4 regions of the Solicola agrisoli genome follow, and region 4 is predicted to be linked to each of the others. Evidence: predicted binding sites of a transcription regulator. Region 4 holds the regulator's gene; each other region holds the start of a gene.
What was found. The regulator LexA, encoded in region 4, represses DNA repair genes until DNA is damaged. The targets are predictions, from matches to a motif close to TCGAACANNTGTTCGA.
Positions count from the first base shown of each region.

Region 1 (4,353 bases), on a different contig from region 4:
CACGGTGCAGGGGCTCCCGTCCTACGGCGTCGCGCTGCTGACGCCGCTGCCCGTCCTCGAGCGGGACGAGCTGCGGATGCACGCGTCGAGGGCGAAGCTGCCGATGCTGCTCCCCACTGGCGCCTCCCACCGGCTCCGGTGGTTCGACGACGAGCAGCGGGTCGCCGCGGCGTCGGTGCTCCAGACGCCGCTCGGTGCCCTGACGGTGGTCACCACCCACCTGTCGTTCTTCCCGCCGCGTGCGCTCGGCCAGCTGCGTGAGGTGCGCGACTGGGCGGCCCGCCTGCCTCGTCCGCTGGTGCTGCTCGGCGACCTCAACCTCCCCGCCGGCGTGCCGGACCGCGTCACCGGCTGGGGGTCGTTGGTGCGTGGCCCGACGTTCCCCGCCCCCGACCCGCGCGTCCAGCTCGACCACGTCCTCGCCGACGGCCTCACCTGGCCCGTCCGCGGCACGGAGGTCACCCGGGTGGGTGGCAGCGACCACCGCGGCGTCGTCGTCACGCTCGGCGGGTGACCGCTCGGCGGGTCCAGCGGTAGGGGGTGGTCGTCGACACGGCGACGAGCCCGGAGCGTTCGAGGATGGGGCGCGAGTACTCCGTGGAGTCGCTGTGGACCAGCGTCCTGCCGAGGGCGATCGCGGACCGTGCGCGTGCGGCGGTGAGCGCCCGGTAGATCCCCCGACCGCGCCACGGCGGGCGCGTCGCCCCACCCCAGATCCCGGCGAACTCCGTGCCGGCCACCGGCTCCAGGCGTCCGGCCGAGACGATCTCGTCTCCGGCCTCGGCGACCCACAGCTCCATGCCGTCGTCCGTCGCGAGCCGTCTCAGCAGCGCGTCGGCCGACGACTGCGAGACGGGGTCGCCGAAGACCTCGTCCTGCATCGCGCTCATGGCGCGGACGTCGTGCTCCTCGGTCACGCGCCTCAGCCCCACCCCGTCGGGCAGCGGGACGTCGACCGCGAGGCCGCGCGCCTCGCCGACCATGATCGACTCCCGCTCGTCCGGGGTGAAGCCGTGGTCGAGCAGCGCCTCGTGCAGCCCGGGGGCGTGGTCGTGGCCGCGCGTCTTCCACTCCACGCGGGTGATCTCGGCGTCGTCGACGAAGTGGGCGAGTGCCCCGGCGACGAGCCCGCGGATGGCCTCGGCGTCGGCTCCGCCGAGGTCCCGGTAGGTGACGAAGCCGCGGCCGCCCGCGAACGTCACCAGACGCAGCGGGCCCAGCCGTTCGACGCTGGTCGCGCTCGGTGTCTCCGCGTCGGTGCGCAGCTGGCGGTCGTAGGCCTCGAGGAGGGCGGCGGTGTCGGTCATGTCCGCACACCGTGCCCCTCGGCGGCGATCGGGGCAACCCGATTTCCGCGCCTGTGGACGGCCGATCCGCCGCGGGTGGGAAAACCCGCTCCACGTCCACACCATTGCGAACACGTGTTCGACTGTCGTAAAATGTGGCCATGACGGTCACCGCACTCCCGCTCACCGAGCACCCCGCCTTCGCGGTGCTCGCGGCGGTCGAGAGCGCCCTGGATGGAGGCGACCTGTCGGTGTTCGAGGGGCTGTCCGGTGACGATGCGACGCAGGTCGCGGCCCGGTGGGCGCGGGTGCAGGCTCGGGTGTCGGCGCACTCGGTGGCCGCGGCGCGGGCGGTCGAGCGTTCGGGTGCGGCGACGAAGGCTGGTGCGACGTCGACCGGGTCGCTGATGGCCGGACAGTTCGGTGGCGACCGCCCCGCGGCCGCGCGCGACGTGCACCTGGGCGAGGACCTGGCGAAGGCGAGCACCACCGAGACAGCCCTCGCCAAGGGTCAGGTGACCAAGGAGCAGGCCCGTCTGATCGCCCGGACGGTCACATCTCTGCCTGAGACAGTCCCAGACGAGACGCGCGAGAAGTGCGAGCGGGCGCTGATCGAGGACGCCCAGACCCTGACGATGCCCGACCTGCGACGCCGGGCCGACCGGATCACCGACGTCTTCAAGCCCGCTTCCGAGGTCGACGCCGACGAGGGCGAGATCGTGCGCGACCGCGAACGCGACGCGTACGCCCGGTCGGAGTTCTGGATGCAGGACCAGGCCGACGGCACCTGGGTCGGACACTTCCGCCTCCCCGAGGCCCAGGCCGGGATGCTCAAGCACGCCCTCGACCGGTTCACCGCACCCCGCCGCCGCCACCTCGACCACGGCCAAGCCGCTGAGGACCTCACGTACTCCCAGCGCCAGGGACGGGCGTTCGTGGCGCTGGTCGAGCACCTGCCCACCGGCGGACTCCCCGACGCCGGCGGCTCCGGCCTCGTCGTGACGGTCAACGTGGACCTCGACACGCTCGTCGAGGGCGTGGGGGTCGGGATGACCTCGACCGGTCAGCGCATGTCGGCCGGTGAGGTCAGGCGTGCCGCCTGCCGGGCAGGCGTCATTCCCCAGGTGCTCGGCGGAGCGTCCCTCCCGCTCGACCTCGGCCGCACCCAGCGCCTCTTCAACCGTGCCCAGCGGTTGGCCCTGGCCCACCGCGACGGCGGGTGCGCGTTCCCCGACTGCGACCGATCACCGTCCTGGACCGAGGCCCACCACGCCCGCGAACCCTGGTCCCACGGCGGGGCCACGGATCTGGACGACGGTGTCCTGCTCTGCCCGTTCCACCACAGGACCGTCCACGACGACGGATGGACCATCACCTTCGACACCCCCGACAGACGGCCCGCGTTCGTCCCACCCGCCCGACTCGACCCGTACGTCAGACCCCGCACGAGCACGAGGTACCGACCGCGCCAGGACGTCGTGCGCACTCAGGTCGTGCGGCCTACCGTGGAGGCAGGCGTCCGGGCGCCAGGGACGGCCCCGGTCCAGGGGCCTCCTCCGAGCACCACCGACGCCGACGGCCGGGTGAGACGGTGACACCGCAGCTCCTCGCGATCGCGGTCGCGCTCGTCCCGCTGCTCGTCGTCGGCGTGAGGTTCTGGCGCGTCGAGCGCCGGCACCGACGCCTGGCCCTGCCCACGGACGAGGTCGACGTGCCCACGCTGCCGATGGGCTGCTTCACCGGGCGGCTGGACCTGCTGTCCGACGACGAGCTCGCGCGCCGCTGGGACGTGAGCGGTGTCGTGGTCCGAGGCGGGGGAGACCCGGTCGTGGTGGCGTCGGCCGCGAGCGACCGCGCGATCTACCTCGACGAGATGGAGCGACGCCGCGACCACCCGGCGGGCGACCGGTGACCGTCCCCTCCGAGGACGCCGCGTGGTCGCGTGCGCACGGGGGGCTCGACCCGTCGTCGTCGATGTGGGTGGCCGGCTGGCTGCGGATGGTGCGGTGGTTCGCCGCGCCGCTCGTCCGGCGCGGGGTGACACCCGACGCGGTGACGCTCACCGGTGTCGCCGTGTCGGCCGTCGTCCCGCTGCTCGCCTGGGCCGGTGACGGGTGGCTGCTGCTCGCCGCCGTCGTGGCGCTGGCGGCGGCCGTCGTCGACGGGATCGACGGCGCGGTGGCCGTCGCCACTGATACCGCGTCGGCCTGGGGACGGGTGCTCGACCCGCTCGCCGACCGCGTCTCCGACCTGCTGTTCCTGACCGCGCTGTGGCTGCTCGGTTCGCCCGCCTGGCTCTGCGTCCTGCTCGGGGCACTCACCCTGCTGCACGAGTCGGTGCGGTCGTCCGGCGTCGCCGCCGGCCTCGACGGCGTGGGTGCAGTCACCGTCTGGGAGCGGCCCTCCCGGGTGATCGTGACGATCGTGGTGTCGCTCGCGTGCGGTTCCGCGGCGGTGCTGCCGCTGCCGGGCTGGGCACCGGCCGACCCCGTCGGGCTGCTGGCCTCGGCCGGGGCCGCGGTGGGGCTGGTGCTCGCGGTCGTCGGGTTCGTGCACCTGGTGGTGGCCGTGCGGCGGCAGCTGCGGGGCTGCCTGACGGGTTGAACCGCTGCAGCGGCACCGCGAGCACCCCGACCTACGCCGGCCCCACCAACGACGCCACGATCCGGGCCGACAGCGTGACGAGCGGCAGCCCGCCCCCGGGGTGGGACGAGCCGCCCACCAGGAACAGCCCGCGCACGCCGGACGCGTTGGGCGGGCGGAGGAAGGCGGCGCGGGCCCCGTTGGAGGACGAGCCGTAGATGGAGCCGCCGGGGGTCAGGGTGGCGCGCTCGAGGTCGGCGGGCGTCATCACGTGGCGCCACCGCACGTGCGGGCGGACGTCGAGGCCGCGGTCGGCCATCACGGCGAGCACCTGGTCGGCGTAGGAGTCCGCGAGGCCGGGGGTGTCCCAGTCGACGCCGCCGACGACCTCGTGACGGGGTGCGTTCACCAGGACGAACCAGGCCGCGGTGCCGGGGCCGGGGACCACGGCGGGGTCGTCGGGGGCGGAGACGTAGACGGTGGG
Region 1 is NZ_JBMGQR010000009.1:51,758-56,110, forward strand. Features, by position in the region: gene ACI6PP_RS05395 (endonuclease/exonuclease/phosphatase family protein) at 1-514, shown strand, start outside; gene ACI6PP_RS05400 (GNAT family N-acetyltransferase) at 498-1,307, opposite strand; gene ACI6PP_RS05405 (HNH endonuclease signature motif containing protein) at 1,448-2,881, shown strand; gene ACI6PP_RS05410 (hypothetical protein) at 2,878-3,198, shown strand; gene ACI6PP_RS05415 (CDP-alcohol phosphatidyltransferase family protein) at 3,195-3,890, shown strand; gene ACI6PP_RS05420 (phytoene desaturase family protein) at 3,922-4,353, opposite strand, start outside.
Region 1: a site for LexA is predicted at 1,414-1,429, ahead of ACI6PP_RS05405 (HNH endonuclease signature motif containing protein). Genes of this name have one in related genera too.

Region 2 (4,353 bases), on a different contig from region 4:
CTCGCGTGGCCGTGGGCCCCGCGCCGCTCGGCCTGCTGTCGTCGGTGGCGGGCCGGCTGCGCTGGTCCTGGATGCTGCGCTGTGCCGTCGTCGCGCTCGTGGTCTACGTCGTCCTCGTGCCGATCTCGGTGGCGGTGGGCCACCTGACCGGCCATCCCGTGTCGCCGGTCGACGTCGAGCCGGGACCGGTCGCGGCCGTGCTCGCGATCACCGTGCTGCTCGTGCCCCTGCAGGCCGCGGCCGAGGAGTACGCCTTCCGCGGGTACCTCGCCCAGGCGATCGGCCGATGGCTGGCCCACCCCGCCTTCGCCGTCCTGCTGCCCGTGCCCCTGTTCGTCGCCGGCCACGAGTACGGGCTCGTCGGCCAGACCGACGTCGCCACCTTCGCCATCGCGGCCGGCTGGATCACCTACCGCACCGGCGGTCTCGAGGCGGCCATCGCCCTTCACGTGGTCAACAACGTCGTCGCGTTCGGGCTCGAGACCTTCCTCGGCCCCGCGGACGAGACGTGGGTCGGCCTCGCCGGCAGCCTGGTGACGACAACAGCCTTCCTCCTCGTCGTCGACCGTCTCGCCCGCAGCGAGGGCATCGCCACCCGCACCCCGACTCAGTCGAGGGACGTGGTCGTTCCGCCGGTGACGAGGTGGTGGTGGCCGCGGGGGTCGGTCCACAGGTAGACGCCTGGGGCGGGTTGGGTCACGCGCCAGGTGGTGTGGGTCTTGGCGCGGTGGTGGTGCCTGCAGAGCAGGTGCCCGTTGCTGCTGCTGGTGGGGCCTCGGGGGTACTCGGTCTGGTGGTCGTAGTCGCCGGTGGCTGCGGGTCGGTCGCACCAGGGGAACGGGCACAGGCCGGCGTTCATCTGCCGCAGCTGGGTCCTGAGCCGGGGTGGGGCGACGTAGCCGGTGTAGGTGAGGTCCTCGGCCAGGTCGATCACCGGCGTCACCCTGACGTTGCCGTGGCCGACGAGGTCGACGGCCTGGTCGTGGGTGATCGGACCGCCCAGGGGGTCCGACGCGCGGGCCCGGTCGACCGACCACGTCCTGGTCGAGGCGTCGTGGTGCACGAACAGCACCGTCGCGGGCATCGGCCCGGTCGGGATTGCGGCCTGGGCCTCGTCGGGCTGGGTCGCCTCACCCGCACGGTGGGTCTGGACCTGCCCCCACAGGGCCTCGACGCGCCCGTGGTCGGCCAGCATCCCCAGCGCGACGGCCCGGAGCTCGGCGGTGCTGCGAGTGTCACCGACCTTGACCAACCAGCCGACCACCTGCCGCAGCCGCAGGTCCAGACGGGCGCCGTCGGTGGTCGAGACGCGGGCGCGGACCTCGGCGATGCCCGGCTCGTCACCGGTATCGATCTTCACGTCGCGGTGCGCCAACGCCCACGCGACCCGGTCCTCGGCCTCGTCAGGCTCGGCGGCGTCGCAGGCCTGCTCGACCAGGTCCTCCAGACGGCGCCTGGACATCCGGGCGACCAACGGGTGGTCGACGTCGGGGCCGGTGAACAGCACGTCCTCCAGGTCGGTGACCTGCGTGAGTGACAGGTGCCGGGTGGTCCTGGCGACCATCCGCGCCCTGTCGACCCCGATCAGACCGGCGTCCAGAGCGTCCAGGGTGCGCGGCAGGCGGTGCACCAACGACAACGCGTCCGCCGCCAACAGGCGGGCCGCCCAGATCGTGCGGCCGGTGGTGGCCTGGACCTCGCAGATCCCGAACTCCGGCACCCAGGGCGACCCGTCACCGCCGGGCTGCTGCAGCGACTCGGCCCCACCACCACCCACGGCGGACCACTCCTCGGCCAGCGACCCGAGCCAGTGCGCCAGGTAGCGGAACGTCTCGGACCACATGCCGTCGATCTGACGGATCGTCGCAGCCGTCGCCTCGAGCAGGTCCTGCTCCAGCTCCGGGTAGGTCGTGGTCATGACACCACCCTAGGACCCGCCACCGACAGTTTACGAACGCATGTACGAATCAAGCCAACGAAATCTCGCCGATACGCGACGTCGACCGCCGACGCAGTGCCACCATTCGACCCATGTCGACAGCCGCCGCCAACACCTCGAACTTCTACACCGAGGCCCTCCGACACGGTCAGGTGTGGGCAGTGCGGGACGAGGGCGGTATCCCGGCACCGGTCCGCCGAGACGGCGCACGGCGCGTCATGCCGTTCTGGTCGACTCACACACGCGCTCACCGGATCGTCGAGACGGTCGACGCCTATGCAGGCATGGTCCCGTTCGCGATCCCGCTCGACGTGTGGCGCACCCGATGGCTCACCGGTCTAGATGAGGACGAGATGGACGTCGGTCTGAACTGGGCTGGCCCGTGGGCGACGGGGTACGACCTGTCCCCCGAGCACGTCAGGGTCGCACTCGCCTCGCGCGAGTCGCGTGCGTCGGCGACATGACCAGGCCACCACTGCCTCACTGGGGCGAGAAGGCCAAGACCGTCACGAAGATCGGCGGAGCCGTCTGGGGACTGCTCGTCGTCATCGGCTGGGCACTCCGAGCACTGATCTTCGTCACGGGCACCGAGCCACCGGTCCTGGCGGCCTGGATGATCGGAGTGCCGGCTGCAGCGGGAGCCTCGATGGTGGTCCTGGGCGGGCTGACTTGGCTCGTCGCCGAGTTCGCGACGGGGCTGCGGGAGCCGCCTCAGCCCGACTGACTCACCAGCCCCACACCCCGAACCCGAGCGCCACGACCCCGCCCCACAGGACGAGGCCGACCACGGGCACCCAGGCCGTCCGGGCGGGGTGGATGCGGGACCAGCCGAGGACGAGGACGGCGCAGACGAACCAGAGGAGCAGCATCAGGGCGACGCCCCACCACGGGGCGAACAGGATGCTGGCGAGGTCGATCCACAGCAGGCAGACCAGACCGGCGACGGCGATCCAGGGGCCCGAGCGGGCGAGCCGGAGGCGGGACATCGGCCGGCAACGTCAGACGTCGGTGATGCGCAGGCCCGCGTGCGCCTTGTAGCGGCGGTTGATCGCGATCAGGTTGGCGGTGAGCGCCTCGACCTGGTGGGCGTTGCGCAGGCGTCCCCCGTAGAGGCCGCGGACGCCGGGCATCAGGTCGGCCAGCCCGACGACGACGTCGACGGCGTCGCGGTCGTCGCCGAGGACGAGGACGTCGAGGGCGAGGTCGGTGACCGACAGGTCGGCGAGCGAGACGGCCGAGACGTGGTGGAACGCCGCGAGCACCGTCGACCCCGGCAGCAGGACCTCGGCCTGCTGCGCGGCGCTGCCCTCGGGCACGGCCAGCGCGAACGGGCCCTGCTTGTCGAAGCCGAGCGGGTTGACCGAGTCGACGACGATCCGGCCGCGCAGCACCGGCTCCAGCGAGCGCAGGGTCGCCTCGTGGGCGTCAAACGGCACGGTCACCACCACGACGTCGGCCGCCGCCGCGTCCTCGTTGGAGGCCCCGGTGACGCCGTGACCGACCTCGGCGGCCACGTCGGCGGCGCGGGCGGCGTCACGCGAGCCCAGCGTCACCTGGACGCCGGCCACCGCCCACCGCGTCGCCAGGCCGCGGCCCTGGGGGCCCGTGCCGCCGATGATCCCGATGGTGCGCGCCGCGCCCGAGTCAACCGTCATGGCGTCATTGTGGCCCGCGCTCGCGCACCTGCTCGACGGTGGTCATCGCCTCGCGCAGCTCGGCGAGCCAGTCGTCGGCGTTCCGCCCGACGAGACGCACGCACCAGCCGAGGGCGTCGGACCGGCTCCGCGCGACGCCCGCCGCCACCAGGGTGTCGAGGACGACCCGCTCGGGCTGGCGCAGGCGCGTCATGACCGGCACCGACAGCGACGTGAACGTCTGCGAGGTGCCGCCGCAGTCGACCGCCCAGGCCACCTTGCGCCCGAAGCGGCGCTCGAGCTCCTGGGCGACGCCGATCCGGGCGTCGCGGGTGTCCTCGCGGAAGCGTGCGATGCGGCCCTCCTCGGCGCTCGCGTCGGCGCCGTCGCCCGGCGGCGCGACGCGGCCGCGCACCAGGACCTCCTCGCGGTCGACGGTCACGTCGGCCGGCTCGGTGAACCAGTCGTCGGGAAGCCGCCCCTGCACGTACCCGCGGATGTCGTCGTCGCTCATGATGGTCCTCCGAAGTCGATGTGATTACACAGTTACATCGTTACGCCGTGGCGTCCACCGCCGTTCGCTCCCAGAAGATCCCAAGTTGTGCCTCACGTCACACTCGGGTAGGCAGGGCGCATCACACCCGAGCCTCGGAGGCCCCCGTGACCAACCTCGCCCAGAACCTCGTCACCACGGCGGGTGAGCACGGCGACCGTCCCGCGGTGCGGCTCGACGACGCCGTCCTGACCTACGACGCGCTGAGCGAGGCGGCGCAGCGGGTC
Region 2 is NZ_JBMGQR010000106.1:5,398-9,750, reverse strand. Features, by position in the region: gene ACI6PP_RS21715 (CPBP family intramembrane glutamic endopeptidase) at 1-677, shown strand, start outside; gene ACI6PP_RS21710 (HNH endonuclease signature motif containing protein) at 608-1,918, opposite strand; gene ACI6PP_RS21705 (DUF2750 domain-containing protein) at 2,032-2,403, shown strand; gene ACI6PP_RS21700 (hypothetical protein) at 2,400-2,663, shown strand; gene ACI6PP_RS21695 (hypothetical protein) at 2,665-2,925, opposite strand; gene npdG (NADPH-dependent F420 reductase) at 2,938-3,594, opposite strand; gene ACI6PP_RS21685 (hypothetical protein) at 3,599-4,087, opposite strand; gene ACI6PP_RS21680 (long-chain-fatty-acid--CoA ligase) at 4,234-4,353, shown strand, end outside.
Region 2: a site for LexA is predicted at 1,951-1,966, ahead of ACI6PP_RS21710 (HNH endonuclease signature motif containing protein). Genes of this name have one in related genera too.

Region 3 (4,353 bases), on a different contig from region 4:
CACGACCACGGCGACCTTCACCTTCACCGGGACGACGTTCGGATGACCGCGCGTCGCACCACCTCGTCCGTGCGCTCCGGCCTGCTGGTGGTCGGCGCGGTGCTCGGGACGCTCTGCGTCCTGTCGGCGCTGGCCGCGGCCCTGCTCGGCGTCACGCCCCTCGTCTTCCGGTCGGGCTCCATGTCGCCCGAGATCCCTACCGGCAGCCTGGCCCTCGCCCGCTCGACGCCCGCGGCCGACCTGCGCGTCGGCGACGTGGTCAGCGTGGTCGACCCCGCCGGCACCCGCATCACGCACCGGGTCGTCGAGCTCACCCGCGCCGGTGACACCGCGATCCTCGTCCTCAAGGGCGACGCCAACGACGTCGCCGACGCGCAGCCGTACGTCGTCACCGACGCCGACCGCGTCGTCGCGCACGCGCCGTACCTCGGACGCGCCGTCGCGGCGGTGTCGGGGCCGGTCGGGATCTTCGCGGGCGGCATGCTGTCGGGCGTCCTCCTCGTGGTGGCGTTCGGGCCGTCGAGGCGGTCGGACGACGACGACGGCGACGGCGGTGCCGAGGTGGACGAGTCGGTCGAGCCGCGGGCCCGCCGATCGTCGCCCGTCGGTCTGCGGCGGGTGGCGGTGGCCGTCGTCGCCACGGCGGTCGTCGCCGGAGCCGGGGGAGCGGTGCCGTCGACGCTCGCGGCGTTCACCGACGCGTCCACCGCCACCAGCACGATGTCCGCCCTCACGGTCACCCAGCCGGCCGCCCTCACCTGCGCCAACAACGGCGGGGCCGTGCTCGGGTACTACCCGTCGATCACGCTGTCGTGGACCGACGTCGCCGCCTTCGACTTCCAGGTGACCCTCAGCAACCTCGGAGGGTCCCGGACCTACACGGTCTCCACCGGCAGCTCGCAGAACGTGCCGGGCGGCGACCTCGCGGCGCTGCTCGCGGTGAACAGCACGATCAACGTCGCCGTCGTCGCGTACCCGGCCGGCACGTCGGCGAGTACCTGGACGTCGAGCGCCGCGACGCGCACCGTCAGCGCCCTGTCGGTGCTCGGCCTGGCCAACGGCGTCCGCTGCTGAGCGTCGTCCGCGCCTGCCGCTAGCCTCTCCGGGTGACTGACCCCGCCCCACCCACCGTCGGCGTCCTCGCGGTGCAGGGCGACGTCCGCGAGCACCTGCAGGCCCTGGAGCGCCTCGGCTGCCGGGCGGTCGCGGTGCGGCGCCCGTCCGAGCTCGACGAGTGCGACGGCCTGGTGCTGCCGGGCGGGGAGTCGACCACGATCGACAAGCTGGCCCGCCGCTGGGGGCTGGCCGAGCCGGTCCGCGCCCGGGTCGCCGGCGGGATGCCCGTGCTCGGCACCTGCGCGGGGATGATCCTGCTGGCCGACCGGGTGCTCGACGGCGCCGCCGACCAGCAGACCTTCGGCGGTCTCGACGTCACCGTGCGCCGCAACGCCTTCGGTCGTCAGGTCGACTCGTTCGAGACCCGGCTGTCGTTCGCCGACTGGGACGAGCCGGTGCACGCCGTCTTCATCCGCGCGCCGTGGGTGGAGTCGCACGGCGAGGGCGTCGAGGTGCTGGCGCGCGTCAGCGGGGGAGCGGCCGACGGTCGCGTCGTCGCCGTCCGCCAGGGGCACCTGCTCGCGACGTCGTTCCACCCCGAGGTCGGCACCGACGACCGCGTGCACGCCCTGCTCGTCCAGATGGTGGCCGACGCCCGGCGGTAGTCTTGACGCCGCACACGAACGCACAGCACCGCGGGGACGCGACGACGCACCGCAGGGACGGGAAGGACCGCCGATGTCAGGCCACTCCAAGTGGGCGACCACGAAGCACAAGAAGGCCGTGATCGACGCCAAGCGCGGCAAGATGTTCGCCAAGCTGATCAAGAACATCGAGGTGGCGGCCCGCACCGGCGGCGCCGACCTCGCCGGCAACCCCACGCTGTACGACGCGGTGCAGAAGGCCAAGAAGTCGTCGGTCCCCAACGACAACATCGACCGCGCGGTCAAGCGCGGCGGCGGCCTCGACGGCTCGGCCGTCGACTACACGACGATCATGTACGAGGGCTACGCGCCCGGCGGCGTCGCGATGCTCATCGAGTGCCTCACCGACAACAAGAACCGCGCCGCCATGGAGGTCCGCACCGCCATGACCCGCAACGGCGGCTCCATGGGCGACCCCGGCTCGGTGTCGTACATGTTCAACCGCAAGGGCGTCGTGCTCGTCCCGCGCGACCAGGGCGAGGGTGGCGAGACCGACGAGGACACCATCCTCATGGCCGTCCTCGACGCCGGCGCCGAGGAGGTCAACGACCTCGGCGACTCCTTCGAGGTGATCTCCGAGGCCACCGACCTCGTCGCCGTCCGCACCGCCCTGCAGGACGCCGGCCTCGACTACGACTCCGCCGAGGCCTCCTTCGTCCCGTCGATGACCGTCGAGGTCGACGTCGACGGCGCCGAGAAGGTCATCCGCCTCGTCGACGCCCTCGAGGACTCCGACGACGTGCAGAACGTCTTCACCAACTTCGATGCGTCGGATGAGGTCATGGCGCAGGTCTAGCTGCAGGCCCAGCCACACGAGAATCGGCGTATGACCGCACCGGGCGGTCATACGCCGATTTTCTCGTCCGCCGCCCAGCCCGTCCGGCGCGTCGGAGCCGGTGGGCGGGAGTGCCTCGTCTAGCCTGTCGAACATGTGTTCGCTCCGGGCCGTGTGGCTCGCCTGATGCGTGTCCTCGGCGTCGACCCCGGGCTCACGCGGTGCGGCGTGGGCGTGGTCGACGGCCAGCCCGGGCGTCCGCTCGCCATGGTCGCGGTCGGCGTGGTCCGCACGCCGACGGACGCGCACGTCGCCCAGCGGCTGCTCGCGGTCGAGCGTGGGCTCGAGGAGTGGGTGCTCGAGCACCGTCCCGACGCCGTCGCCGTCGAGCGCGTCTTCAGCCAGCACAACGTCAGCACCGTGATGGGCACTGCGCAGGCCAGCGGCGTCGCCATGCTCGTCGCCGCGCGCCACGGGCTGCCCGTCGCGCTGCACACCCCCAGCGAGGTCAAGGCCGCCGTCACCGGCAGCGGCCGCGCCGACAAGGCCCAGGTGGCCCAGATGGTCACCCGGGTGCTCCGCCTCAGCACGCCCCCCAAGCCCGCCGACGCCGCCGACGCCCTCGCGCTCGGCATCTGCCACATCTGGCGCGGCCCCGCCCACGACCGCCTCGAGGCCGCCCTGGCCAAGGCCGGGAGGACCCGATGATCGCCTTCGTCCGCGGCCAGGTCGCCGCCCTCACGCTCAGCACCGCCGTCGTCGAGGTCGGCGGCGTGGGCATGCAGGTGCTGTGCACGCCCACCACGCTGGCCCGCCTGCGTCTGGGCCAGGAGGCCCGCATCTCCACCTCGATGGTGGTGCGCGAGGACTCCCTGACGCTGTACGGCTTCGCCGACGACGACGAGCGCGACATGTTCGAGCTGGCCCAGACCGCCAGCGGCGTCGGACCCAAGATGGCCCAGGCCATGCTCGCGACCCTCAGCCCCGACGAGCTGCGCAACGCCGTCGCCCGCGAGGACCTCGCGGCGCTCACCAGCGTCTCGGGCATCGGCCGCAAGGGCGCCCAGCGCATCGTCCTCGAGCTCAAGGACCGCATCGGTCCCGCCACCGGGGCCGTCCCGCCCGCCGGTGTCGGGGCCGCGGCACCGTCCACCTGGAAGGACCAGGTCCACACCGCGCTCGTCGGGCTCGGCTGGTCCACCACCGAGGCCGAGATGGCCGTCTCGGCCGTCAGCGACATGGCCGCCGACCAGGTGGCCGCGTCCGGGCGGCCCGACGTCCCCGCCCTGCTGCGCTCGGCCCTGCGTAGCCTGGCGCGCAGCTGATGGACGAGGGGGCGCGCATGACCGACGACGACGAGGTGGTCACCCACCACCGCGGCCTCGTCGAGGCCACCGCGGAGGGCGACGAGCGCGCCGTCGAGGCGGCGCTGCGTCCCCGCACGCTCGCCGAGCTGGTGGGCCAGGAGCGCGTCCGCGAGCAGCTCGACCTCGTGCTGTCGGCTGCCAGGGCCCGCGGCGCGACGCCCGACCACGTCCTGCTGTCGGGTCCGCCCGGGCTGGGCAAGACGACGCTGGCGATGATCGTCGCCGCCGAGATGGGCGCCTCCCTGCGTCTCACCAGCGGCCCGGCGATCCAGCACGCCGGCGACCTCGCGGCGATCCTGTCGGGCATCGGCGAGAACGAGGTGCTCTTCGTCGACGAGATCCACCGGATGTCGCGGCCGGCCGAGGAGCTCCTCTACATGGCGATGGAGGACTTCCGCGTCGACGTCGTTGTGGGCAAGGGGCCCGGCGCCACCGCGATCCCGCTCGAGAT
Region 3 is NZ_JBMGQR010000048.1:29,297-33,649, forward strand. Features, by position in the region: gene ACI6PP_RS15800 (SipW-dependent-type signal peptide-containing protein) at 1-46, shown strand, start outside; gene ACI6PP_RS15805 (signal peptidase I) at 43-1,074, shown strand; gene pdxT (pyridoxal 5'-phosphate synthase glutaminase subunit PdxT) at 1,107-1,721, shown strand; gene ACI6PP_RS15815 (YebC/PmpR family DNA-binding transcriptional regulator) at 1,795-2,556, shown strand; gene ruvC (crossover junction endodeoxyribonuclease RuvC) at 2,722-3,243, shown strand; gene ruvA (Holliday junction branch migration protein RuvA) at 3,240-3,860, shown strand; partial or broken gene ruvB (Holliday junction branch migration DNA helicase RuvB) at 3,878-4,353, shown strand, end outside.
Region 3: a site for LexA is predicted at 2,684-2,699, ahead of ruvC (crossover junction endodeoxyribonuclease RuvC). Genes of this name have one in related genera too.

Region 4 (4,353 bases):
TCCAGGCCCCCGGGTTGAGCACGATGCCGTCGCTGGCCCCCCGCAGCGCGTGCAGGTGCTCGACGAACGCGCCCTCGTGGTTGGTCTGGAAGAAGCGGGTCTCGAGGCCGAGGTCGCGGCCGAAGCCGGCGACGGCCTCCTCGAGGTCGGCCAGGGTCTGGGTCCCGTAGTGCCGGGGGTCACGACGACCGAGCTGGTCGAGGTTCACGCCGTGCAGCACGTCGATGGTGCGGCTCATGGGCACCGAACCTAGGGCATCGACCGACGAGGACCGTCAGTACGCCGGGACCGCCACGCGCTGGCCGGGCTGCACGTCGCCGCCGCCGGTGAGGGCGTTGAGCTCGACGATGTCGTCGACGACGGCGCGCGGGTCGGCGTCGGGCGAGGCGTCGCGGGCGATGTCCCACAGGGTCTGACCCGGCTGGATGGTGACGGTCTGCGCGACCGCGGGGGCCGACGCCTCGTCGGTGGCGACGACGCGCGAGCCCAGGAACACCGAGGCCAGCGCCACCAGCACCAGGGCGGCCAGCACCACGACCACCCGGCCGCGACGGGTCAGCCGCAGCGGCGCCCGACGTGCGACGGGACGGGCGGGGATGGTGGTGCGCTGGGCGGTGAGGGTGCTCATCTGGTGCCTCCGGGGGAAGTCGGCTCGTACGGTGCTCGCTCGGTCTGCTCGAGCGGTGTTCGACAGATGTTCGATAGAACCTCTGTTCGATCGAACACGTGTACGACGATAGGGGCACCCGCCGACAGAATCGTGCACCCTCGCACATGTGTTCGATCGGCGTGTCGGGACGCGGTCGTCGAGCCGGTTCTCGCACCCGGTCGGATCGTCCGATTCGGGTGGTTCTCGCCCAGGTGCAGGAGATGAGACGCGAAGATTGCCAGAAGGTGAACTGCACCACTGACGTCAGGCGTCGGAATGCCTATGTTGAGCCCATGACCGACAAGATCGCCGTGGTCGAACGCTGGCTCGACGCCCTCAACGACGGCGACGTCCAGACGCTCGCGTCCTTGTCCAGCGCGGACATCGAGATCGTCGGCCCCCGCAGCAGCGGCTTCGGTCGCCCGCTGGTCCAGCAGTGGGCCGAGCGCGCCCGCATGACCGCGATCCCGCTGCGCTGGTTCAGCGGCCCGGGCAGCACGGTCGTCGCCCTGTGCGAGGCCACCTGGCACGACGCCGACGGTCGTCCCACCGACACCGACCAGGTGGCGATGATGTTCGAGGTCGACCGCCGCAAGGTGGCCTGCCTGGCCCGCTACCCCGAGCTCGACCGCGCGCTCAGCGTCGCCCGCCTCACCTCCATCGACGAGGTCGTGCACCAGGCCGCCTGAGCGCGCCCACTGGCCCGGACGGGCCGCGACACGCCAGTCGAACACATGTTTGAACGCGTCGTCGCTCGGGTCTACTGTGCTCGACATGAGCAAGCCGACTCCCCCGGGCCCCACCACCGACGACCTCGCGTCCACCGACGCCGACGTCACCGAGCTTCCTGACGGCCCGCCCGACGCGAGCGGCCTCAGCCCCCGCCAGCGCCGCGTGCTGGAGTTCCTCCGCGAGGCCATCGAGACCCGCGGCTACCCGCCCAGCATGCGCGAGATCGGGGCCGCGGTCGGGCTCACCAGCACCTCCTCGGTCGCCCACCAGCTCCGCAGCCTGGAGAAGATGGGCTTCGTCCGACGCGACCCCAACCGCCCGCGTGCCCTCGAGGTCTTCCTCCCCGACGGTCTGAGCCGCCGCGCGGTCGGCAGCGCGTCGGAGGCCGAGTACGACGAGACCGACCTCGGCAATCAGCGCCCGGTGCCCGCGTACGTCCCCATGGTGGGACGGATCGCCGCCGGTGGTCCGATCCTGGCCGAGGAGCGCGTCGAGGACGTTTTCCCGCTGCCCAAGTCTCTGGTGGGCGACGGCACCCTGTTCCTGCTCGAGGTGCAGGGCGAGTCGATGCTCGACGCCGCCATCTGCCCCGGTGACTACGTGGTCGTGCGGCAGCAGCCCAACGCCGAGAACGGCGAGATCGTCGCGGCGATGCTCGACGGCGAGGCCACCGTCAAGACATTCCAGCGCAAGGACGGCCAGGTCTGGCTACTCCCCCACAACGACGACTACGACCCCATCGACGGCACGCACGCCACGATCCTGGGCAAGGTCACCGCGGTCCTGCGCCGCGTCTGACACCGGCCGCTGTGGCGCGCGCCCGCGTCAGACGGCAGGATCGTCGCATGGCGAAGAAGAGCAAGAAGTCCGAGGACAAGCAGGTCAAGGTCGCGGTCAAGAAGGCGGTCAAGTCCGAGCGCAAGAAGCTGACGAAGGCGGTCCAGGCCGCCGAGGAGGCTGCGGCACGCGCGGAGAAGGCCGCCGCCAAGGCGGCCGGTCGCGCGAAGTCGGCGAAGAAGGCGTCCAAGAAGGTCTCGAAGAAGGCCGCGCCGCAGGAGTCGGAGTCGTCCGGCCTGGAGCCCGTCGACGCCGGTGAATCCATCGAGAGCGTCGCCCCCGAGGCCACGCCGCTGCAGAACGTCGCCCAGGACGCGCAGCTCAGCGACGCGTCCGCCAAGGTCGCCGGTGACCCGCTCGGCTCGGCGAGCGCCGACACCGAGACGCCGGCCGACGACCCCCACGTCGGGCTGACGCGCGCGCAGCTCGTCGTGCTCGCGGGCGAGCGCGGCGTCCCCAACCGCAGCCGCCTCACCAAGGCCCAGCTGCTCGAGGCGCTGCGCAGCCTCTGACCTGTGCCACCCCCGACGGGCCGGGACCGCTGCTGCGGTCCCGGCCCGTCCTGTGTCCGGCGGCTCTCGCCCCGTGGTGATGAGTCTGGCCGGGCCGCCGTGCTGCCCGGCGTGGTCGTTCGACGTGTCACCCGAGCCGGTCGCACACCGGTGCTGGTGCGGGGTGGAGACTGGCCCCATGACCAGGAGGCAGGGCCGGGGGCGGCTGCGGGTCTACCTCGGTGCCGCGCCCGGCGTCGGCAAGACCTACGCGATGCTGGCCGAGGCGCACCGACGCGCCGAGCGGGGCACCGACGTCGTCGTCGGGATCGTCGAGACGCACGGCCGTGCCCGCACCGCCGAGGCGCTCGGCGACCTCGAGGTGGTCCCCCGCCGGCTGGTCGACCACCGCGGCACGAGCCACACCGAGCTCGACCTCGACGCGGTGCTCGTCCGCGAGCCGGACGTGGTGCTCGTCGACGAGCTCGCGCACACCAACGTCCCGGGGTCGGGCCACGAGAAGCGGTGGCAGGACGTCGAGACGATCCTGGCCGGCGGCATCGACGTGGTGACGACGGTCAACGTGCAGCACCTGGAGTCGCTCAACGACGTGGTCGAGGCCATCACCGGCGTGCGCCAGCGCGAGACGGTGCCCGACGCCTTCGTGCGCGCGGCGGACGCGATCGAGCTGGTCGACATGAGCCCGCAGTCCCTGCGCCGGCGGATGGCGCACGGCAACGTGTACCCCGCCGACCGCGTCGACGCCGCGTTGTCCAAGTACTTCCGGGAGGGCAACCTCGCCGCCCTGCGCGAGCTGGCGCTGCTCTGGCTCGCCGACCGGGTCGACGAGGGTCTGGAGGCCTACCGCTCGTCCCACGAGATCGACTCGACGTGGGCCACGCGCGAGCGTGTCGTCGTCGCCGTCACCGGCGGGCCGGAGTCCGAGACGCTCCTGCGGCGGGCGGCCCGCATCGCGTCGCGCACCGCGGGTGGCGAGTGGCTCGCGGTGTACGTCGCCCGCCGCGACGGGCTGGTGGGCGCAGCACCGGACGTCCTGGCGCGCCAGCACCGGATCATCGGCGACATGGGCGGCACGTTCCACACGGTCGTCAGCGACGACGTCCCCACCGGCATCCTGCAGTTCGCCCGGGCCGAGAACGCCACCCAGATCCTCATCGGTGCCTCCCGACGGGGACGGGTGTCCGCGCTGCTGCGGCCCGGCGTGGGCGAGACCGTCATCGCCCGGGCCGACGACGCCGACGTGCACGTGGTGGCCCACGACTACGCCCGCGGGCGCGGGGCCGACCCCCGCCGGTCGCGGGCCTCGCTCGGGCGCCGTCGCACCGTCGCCGGGTACGCGCTCGGGCTCGTCGGCCCGTTCGCGCTCACCGGCCTCCTGCGCGTCACCGCCGACCTGCACGGCCTGCCGTCCGAGGCGCTCGCGATGATGGCGCTCGTGGTGGCCACGGCCCTCGTGGGTGGTCTGGTGCCCGCGCTCCTCGGCGCCGTGCTGAGCGGCGTGCTGCTCAACGTCGCCTTCACTCCCCCGGTCGGGACGCTGGCGATCTCCGACCCGGAGAACGTGGCCGCGATCGTGGTGTTCCTGGTCGTCGGCGCGGCGGTCGCGTCCGTGGTCGACCTGGC
Region 4 is NZ_JBMGQR010000043.1:8,412-12,764, reverse strand. Features, by position in the region: gene ACI6PP_RS14870 (type II 3-dehydroquinate dehydratase) at 1-238, opposite strand, end outside; gene ACI6PP_RS14865 (LysM peptidoglycan-binding domain-containing protein) at 275-628, opposite strand; gene ACI6PP_RS14860 (nuclear transport factor 2-like protein) at 943-1,338, shown strand; gene lexA (transcriptional repressor LexA) at 1,424-2,179, shown strand; gene ACI6PP_RS14850 (hypothetical protein) at 2,227-2,730, shown strand; gene ACI6PP_RS14845 (ATP-binding protein) at 2,909-4,353, shown strand, end outside.